Regions from separate parts of the Pseudomonas sp. GL_093 genome, predicted to be linked through region 2. Evidence: predicted binding sites of a transcription regulator. Region 2 holds the regulator's gene; the other holds the start of a gene.

Region 1 (3,416 bases), 2.1 Mb from region 2:
GATGTCGCCGGCACCCTGACGAATAGCCACGAGGGTGCCGACCGCGGCGATCACGCCAATGCAAAAAATCGACACGAACGAGTATGTCGCTGCGCCCAGGCCGCCACCGGCCAGCGCCTCTGGACTCAGGCGCGCCATCATCAAGGTGTCGGTGAGGACCATCAGCATGTGCGCCAACTGCGAGGCAATCAACGGCCCCGCCAGCCGCAGGATGGCCCAGAGTTCGGTACGTGCTGGATGCTGCATGGTCATCACGCTCGATAATTAAAGAGGGACAGGAAAGCGTCGATTCTCGGCGCTCTACGGGGTTTGCACAAAGGGATAAAAAGGATGGGTTGCATGATTCAAACTCATGCTGGAGAGTTTCTGCTAGGGTGGCCGAATCCCGCTATAGGAGCTTTCCGAATGTCCCGTCGTCTTCCTCCCTTGTATGCCCTGCGCGCATTCGAAGCGGCGGCGCGGCACAGTTCGTTTACCCGTGCGGCCGAAGAATTATCGATCACCCAAAGCGCGGTCAGTCGGCACATTCGTACACTCGAAGAGCATTTTGCCTGCCGGCTGTTTCACCGCAGTGGGCGCAATCTGCAATTGACCGAGTCGGCGCGGTTGATCCTGCCCGGCATTCGCGAAGGCTTCACCGCCCTGGAGCGGGCCTGCAATACCTTGCGTGCCGAAGATGACATCCTGCGCATGAAAGCGCCGTCGACCCTGACCATGCGCTGGCTGCTGGCTCGGCTCAGCCGCTTTCGGCACCTGCAACCAGGCAATGAGGTGCAATTGACCAGCGCCTGGATGGACGTCGACTCGGTGGACTTCAACCATGAACCATTCGACTGTGCCGTCATCCTCAGCAACGGGCATTTCCCGCCGGACTGGGAGGCGAGTTTCCTGTTCCCGGAAGAACTGATTCCAGTCGGTGCACCGAATCTTCTGCAGGATCAACCGTGGGATGTCGCACGGCTGGCCAATGCCGAACTGCTGCACCCGACACCGGATCGGCGCGACTGGCGCAGTTGGCTGGAACGCATGGGGCTGGCGGATCAGGTGTCGCTCAAGGGCGGGCAGGTGTTCGACACGCTGGAGCTGGGCATGATCGCCGCCGCCCGAGGTTATGGCGTGTCCATGGGCGATCTGCTGATGGTGGCGGAAGATGTGGCTCAGGGACGTCTGAGTCTGCCGTGGCCGACGGCCGTCGCCAGCGGTGAGAAATATTACCTGGTCTGGCCGAAAACCCGCCCCGGTGGTGAACGTTTGCGCAGGCTCAGCGACTTCCTGCAAAGCGAAGCCCGCGCAATGGAATTGCCCGACGTTCAACACTTGGGCTGAATCGATAGAGCCGCCGCAATGGCGGCCTTGAGCCATATCCCGGTTAATTACTCAAGTATTCAGATTTTCCGCCGAAAATGCAGGTGGAACCTTCGTGCAGGTTCGACGTAATTCCCATTAGAAATTTTGCTGAGCGTGCGTCGTGATCAGGATGATCCGGTCGCTCGGCCAGGAGCTGTCATGTCTCAACCTCGTGCCCGGATCGCCTCACAGCTTGGTCTTGCGCTTGCCGTGATACTGGCGATTGTCATCAGCGGCAGTACCGTGTTCGCCCTGCGTTCGCTGGACACCGCCAACCTCGCCACCCGCGAAGAGCACCTGGCCAGTGAAGCCCGGTTGCTGGCCGATCAGTTGAGTACCTTTCACGGCACGTTGCGTGAAAGCACCCAGCGCCTGAGCGGCTTGTTCGAGAAGCGCTTCAGCGCCGGTTTGAGCGTGCACCCGGATGAACCGGTGGCGGTAGCGGGCGCGCAGACGCCGGGGCTGCACCTGGGTAGCGAAGTGTTGAACAACAATTTCAAGGAAGTGGACGAGTTCAAGCAAATGACCGCCGGCGTTGCGACGGTGTTTGTGCGCAGCGGCGAAGACTTCATCCGGGTCAGCACGTCCCTGAGCAAACAGGACGGCAGCCGGGCCATCGGTACGCTGCTCGATCACGCGAACCCGGCCTATGCCCGCTTGATGGCGGGGCAGGCCTACGTCGGTCGCGCCTTGTTGTTCGAACGCTCCTACATGACTCAGTACACCCCCGTACGTGACAGCGGCGGTAAGGTGATTGCCGTGCTGTTCGTAGGATTTGATTACACCGACGCGCAGAACGCGCAGTTCGCCAACCTCAAGCGCTTCCGTATCGGCCAGACCGGTTCCCTGGCGCTGCTGGATGAACAGAGCAAATGGCTGGTGCCGATCGCGGGCGTACAAGCGCTGGATCAGGCGACTCCGACCATCGTTGGCTTGGCGAAAACGCCGGGCAAGGGCGAGTTCTGGAGCGACAAGTCCGAAGATTTCTACAGCATTGCCGTACCGTTTGAAGGCGGCCCATGGTCGGTCGTGGCGAGCATGCCGAAAACCGAAATCCGTGCCGTGACCTGGAGTGTCGGCATTCAATTGGCGATTGGCAGTCTGCTGGCGATGTTGATCGCTGTGGCGGCGGCGGTCTGGTTGCTGCGCAGCAAACTGGCGCCGCTGGGTGATCTGGTGCGTCAGGCCGAAGCTTTGGGCGCCGGTGATTTGAGCGTGCGTCTGAACGTATCGAGCAACGACGAGATCGGTCAGCTGGCTCGCGCGTTCAACCAGATGAGCCAAGCGCTGTCGACCATGGTCGAGCACATCCGCAAGGCCTCGCAAGAGGTCAACAGCCGCGCCCAGGCCCTGTCCGGTCTGTCCGGTGGCGCCTATGAAGGGATGGAGCAGCAGTCGGGCGAAATCACCAGCATGGCCGGCGCCGTGGAAGAGTTCAGCGCAACATCCCTGAACATTGCCGACAACATGGGCAGCACTCAGCGTCTGGCCCAGGAAAACGCACAGCAAACCCAGATCGGTCGAACGTCGATGGACGAAGCGTCCTCGTCTCTGGAGCAAATCGCTGGCGCGCTGAACAGCACGGCGACGGTGATCAATACCTTGGGTCAGCGCTCCCAGGAAATCGGTGGCATTGTCGGTGTGATTACCTCGATTGCCGATCAAACCAACCTGCTGGCGCTCAACGCCGCCATCGAAGCCGCTCGTGCCGGTGAGCAGGGGCGTGGTTTTGCCGTGGTAGCCGATGAGGTTCGCAACCTGGCTTCGCGTACCCGCCAGGCGACAGATGAAATTTCCGGAATGATTCAAAGCATCCAGCAGGAAACCGGCAACGCCATCAGCACCATGGAGCAGGGCAACGTATTGATGCAGGAAGGCCTGGCGCGCAACGCCAATGTCGCCAGTGCCCTGGCACGGATCGATGAGCAAAGCCGTTCTGCCGGTCAGCAATTCGCGGCGATCACCACCGCGACTCAGGAGCAGAGCAGTACCGCCACCTTGCTCAGCAGCAACCTGCAAAGCATTGCCCTGGCGAACAGTGAGCAGCGTGAGGTGGTGTCGAACCTTGC
Region 2 (3,416 bases):
CCGAGTCGACGCGGCGTTCACCCTTGCGCAGGATGTCGAACACGTTCTCGGCGATGTGACAGCACTCCACCAGCTCGTTGAGCTGGAGGAAGCCGGCGCCTCCTTTTACAGTGTGAAAACCGCGAAAAATTGCATTGAGCAAGTCCGCATCGTCTGGTCGGCTTTCAAGCTCGACCAGCTGTTCGGACAGTTGCTCTAGAATCTCGCCGGCCTCAACCAGGAAATCCTGAAGGATCTCTTCATCGGCGCCGAAGCTCATTAAGGGGGTGCTCCTAAAGGTCTAAAAACCTAAAAACCTAAAATCCAAGACTGGATAGCAAATCGTCCACATCGTCCTGACCGGACACAACGTCTTCTCTTTTATCGGCATGAATCTGCGGACCTTCACCCTGAGAGAGATGTTTTTGCGGATCTTTTTCTGCAAGCATCGCTTCACGGTCATGTTCGATGCCCGCAAAGCGGTCCACCTGACTGGCCATAAGCACGAGCTTGAGCAGGTTGCTTTCAACTTCGGTGACCAATTGGGTCACGCGCTTGATCACCTGACCGGTGAGGTCCTGGTAATCCTGAGCGAGCAGAATGTCGTTGAGGTTGCTCGACACAACGCGATTGTCTTCGCTGCTGCGTGTCAGGAAACCGTCGACTCGCCGGGCCAGCTCGCGGAACTCTTCAGCCCCGACTTCGCGACGCATGAACCGTCCCCAGTCGGTGCTCAAGGCCTGGGCTTCGTTGCTCAGGCCGTTGACCAGCGGCGTGGCGTTTTCCACCAGGTCCATGGTGCGGTTGGCAGCCGCCTCGGTCAGCTTGACCACATAACCCAGACGCTCGGTGGCATCCGTGATCTGCGAGACTTCCTCGGCTTGCGGCATGTGCGGGTCAATCTGGAAATTGACGATCGCGCTATGCAGCTCGCGAGTGAGCTTGCCCACTTCCTGATACAGGCCACGGTCACGGGTCTGATTGAGCTCATGGATCAGTTGCACAGCGTCGCCGAACCTGCCTTTTTCAAGGCTTTCGACCAGTTCGACCGCGTGTTTTTTCAGAGTCGATTCGAAATCGCCCTGTGAAGACTCGTTATGCTCCATAGCTCCCCCGTGGCGCAGTGGCTTCGCACATCAACCGATGCGTTCGAAAATCTTCTCGATTTTTTCTTTTAACGCCTGGGCCGTGAAGGGCTTGACCACATAGCCGTTAACACCGGCCTGGGCTGCCTCGATGATCTGCTCGCGCTTGGCTTCAGCGGTCACCATCAGCACCGGCAGGTGCTTGAGCTTTTCATCGGCACGCACGTGGCGCAGCAGGTCGATACCGGTCATGCCAGGCATGTTCCAGTCTGTTACCAGAAAGTCGATGCTGCCGCTGTTGAGAACCGGAATGGCAGTAGTGCCATCGTCGGCCTCGACTGTGTTGGTGAACCCAAGGTCACGCAACAGGTTTTTAATGATCCGCCGCATCGTTGAGAAGTCATCAACGATGAGGATTTTCATGTTCTTGTCCAATTCGACCTCCAAGCAGTCTTAAACGCGCCCAGCACCTGGACGCGCCATTTCAATCAATCCGGCAAAGCACTCAATGACTGTCTGGAGCACAACAGATCGGGACCGGTAAGGTTCAACACCCCACCCGCCGCGTTCGCAGTGTCCCCACACTGCCTTCAGCGCGCTCGCCACTCCCCCAAACGCCCCCGCAAACGGGCCGCGCACTGGCTGTGTAACTGGCTGACCCGAGATTCGCTGACCCCCAGGACCTCACCGATTTCCTTGAGATTCAACTCTTCGTCGTAGTACAGCGCCAACACCAGTCGCTCACGCTCCGGCAAATTGGCAATCGCGTCCGCCAGCGCCGCCTGGAAGCGTTCATCTTCCAGATCGCGTGACGGCTCGAGATGAGCACTGGCGCCATCCTCGTGCAGCCCTTCGTGTTCGCCGTCCTGCAACAGATCGTCGAAACTGAATAACCGGCTGCCCAGGGTGTCGTTCAAAATCCCGTAATAATCGTCGAGACTCAATTGGAGTTCGGCCGCAACCTCGTGATCTTTAGCGTCACGGCCGGTTTTAGCTTCAATAGAGCGAATTGCGTCGCTGACCATCCGGGTATTGCGGTGGACCGAACGTGGCGCCCAGTCCCCCTTGCGTACTTCATCGAGCATCGCGCCACGGATTCGAATGCCCGCGTACGTCTCGAAACTCGCGCCTTTGCTGGCGTCGTATTTGGTCGACACTTCAAGCAGGCCAATCATTCCGGCCTGGATCAGATCTTCCACCTGGACACTGGCCGGCAGACGCGCCAGCAAGTGGTAGGCAATGCGTTTAACCAGTGGCGCGTAACGCTCGATCAGCTCGTACTGCGCGTCACGTGCCGACTTCTTGTAGAGGTTGTAGCCACTGGCTGTCATAGCACAGGTCCTGCGGTTTGTTGCACGAGGCGCTCGACGAAAAACTCCAGGTGCCCACGCGGGTTGGCAGGCAGCGGCCAAGTATCGACCTTCTGTGCAATGGCCTTGAACGCCAGTGAGCACTTGGACCGCGGAAAGGCTTCGTAGACGGCGCGCTGCTTCTGCACGGCCTTGCGCACACTTTCGTCGTAAGGCACCGCGCCGACGTATTGTAAGGCGACGTCAAGGAAGCGATCCGTGACCTTGGTCAACTTGGCGAACAGGTTGCGACCTTCCTGCGGGCTCTGGGCCATGTTGGCCAGGACGCGGAAGCGGTTCATGCCGTAATCGCGGTTCAGCAGTTTGATCAGTGCGTAGGCATCTGTGATCGAGGTCGGTTCGTCGCAGACCACCAGCAAGACTTCTTGCGCTGCGCGAACGAAACTGACGACCGAGTCACCAATGCCCGCAGCGGTGTCGATCACCAGCACGTCGAGGTTGTCGCCGATATCGCTGAACGCCTGGATCAGGCCGGCGTGTTGCGCCGGGCTTAAATGAACCATGCTCTGTGTGCCGGACGCGGCCGGGACGATGCGAATGCCGCCAGGGCCCTGCAACAGTACGTCGCGCAGCTCACAGCGGCCTTCGATCACGTCGGCCAAAGTACGTTTGGGTGTCAGTCCCAGCAGGACGTCGACGTTCGCCAGCCCCAGATCAGCGTCCAGCAGCATGACGCGCCGGCCGAGCTCAGCTAGAGCCAGGGACAAGTTCACTGACACGTTAGTCTTCCCGACGCCACCTTTGCCGCCGGTCACCGCGATCACCTGTACGGGATGCATGCTGCCCATGAATTTTCTTTACCTTGTCTTACTTAGACGGAGGCCACATTACTGGCTGCGCGTTCACTAACTGAACAATGCATGGCAGACCATCGATGTAGGTACAAAAACTGTTCATTAATACCTCAGCCGACCTGCTTGGTCGGGCTGTGGTAAATATCAGCGAACATGTCAGCCATGGCTTCTTCGCTGGGTTCTTCTTG

What was found. Region 2 encodes FliA, which starts transcription of late flagellar genes. Its sites were predicted from a motif close to CTAAAGTTTNNNNNNNNNNNGCCGNTAA; they were not measured.
Region 1: the regulator FliA is predicted to act here: its motif matches at 1,377-1,404, upstream of AC3IUE_RS31535 (methyl-accepting chemotaxis protein).

The regions. Positions count from the first base shown of each region.
Region 1 is NZ_CM174448.1:6,820,501-6,823,916, reverse strand. It holds gene AC3IUE_RS31545 (NorM family multidrug efflux MATE transporter) at 1-246, opposite strand, end outside; gene AC3IUE_RS31540 (LysR substrate-binding domain-containing protein) at 406-1,326, shown strand; gene AC3IUE_RS31535 (methyl-accepting chemotaxis protein) at 1,507-3,416, shown strand, end outside.
Region 2 is NZ_CM174448.1:1,873,686-1,877,101, reverse strand. It holds gene AC3IUE_RS08455 (chemotaxis protein CheA) at 1-259, opposite strand, end outside; gene AC3IUE_RS08450 (protein phosphatase CheZ) at 297-1,085, opposite strand; gene AC3IUE_RS08445 (chemotaxis response regulator CheY) at 1,116-1,487, opposite strand; gene fliA (RNA polymerase sigma factor FliA) at 1,655-2,395, opposite strand; gene fleN (flagellar synthesis regulator FleN) at 2,392-3,222, opposite strand; gene flhF (flagellar biosynthesis GTPase FlhF) at 3,339-3,416, opposite strand, start outside.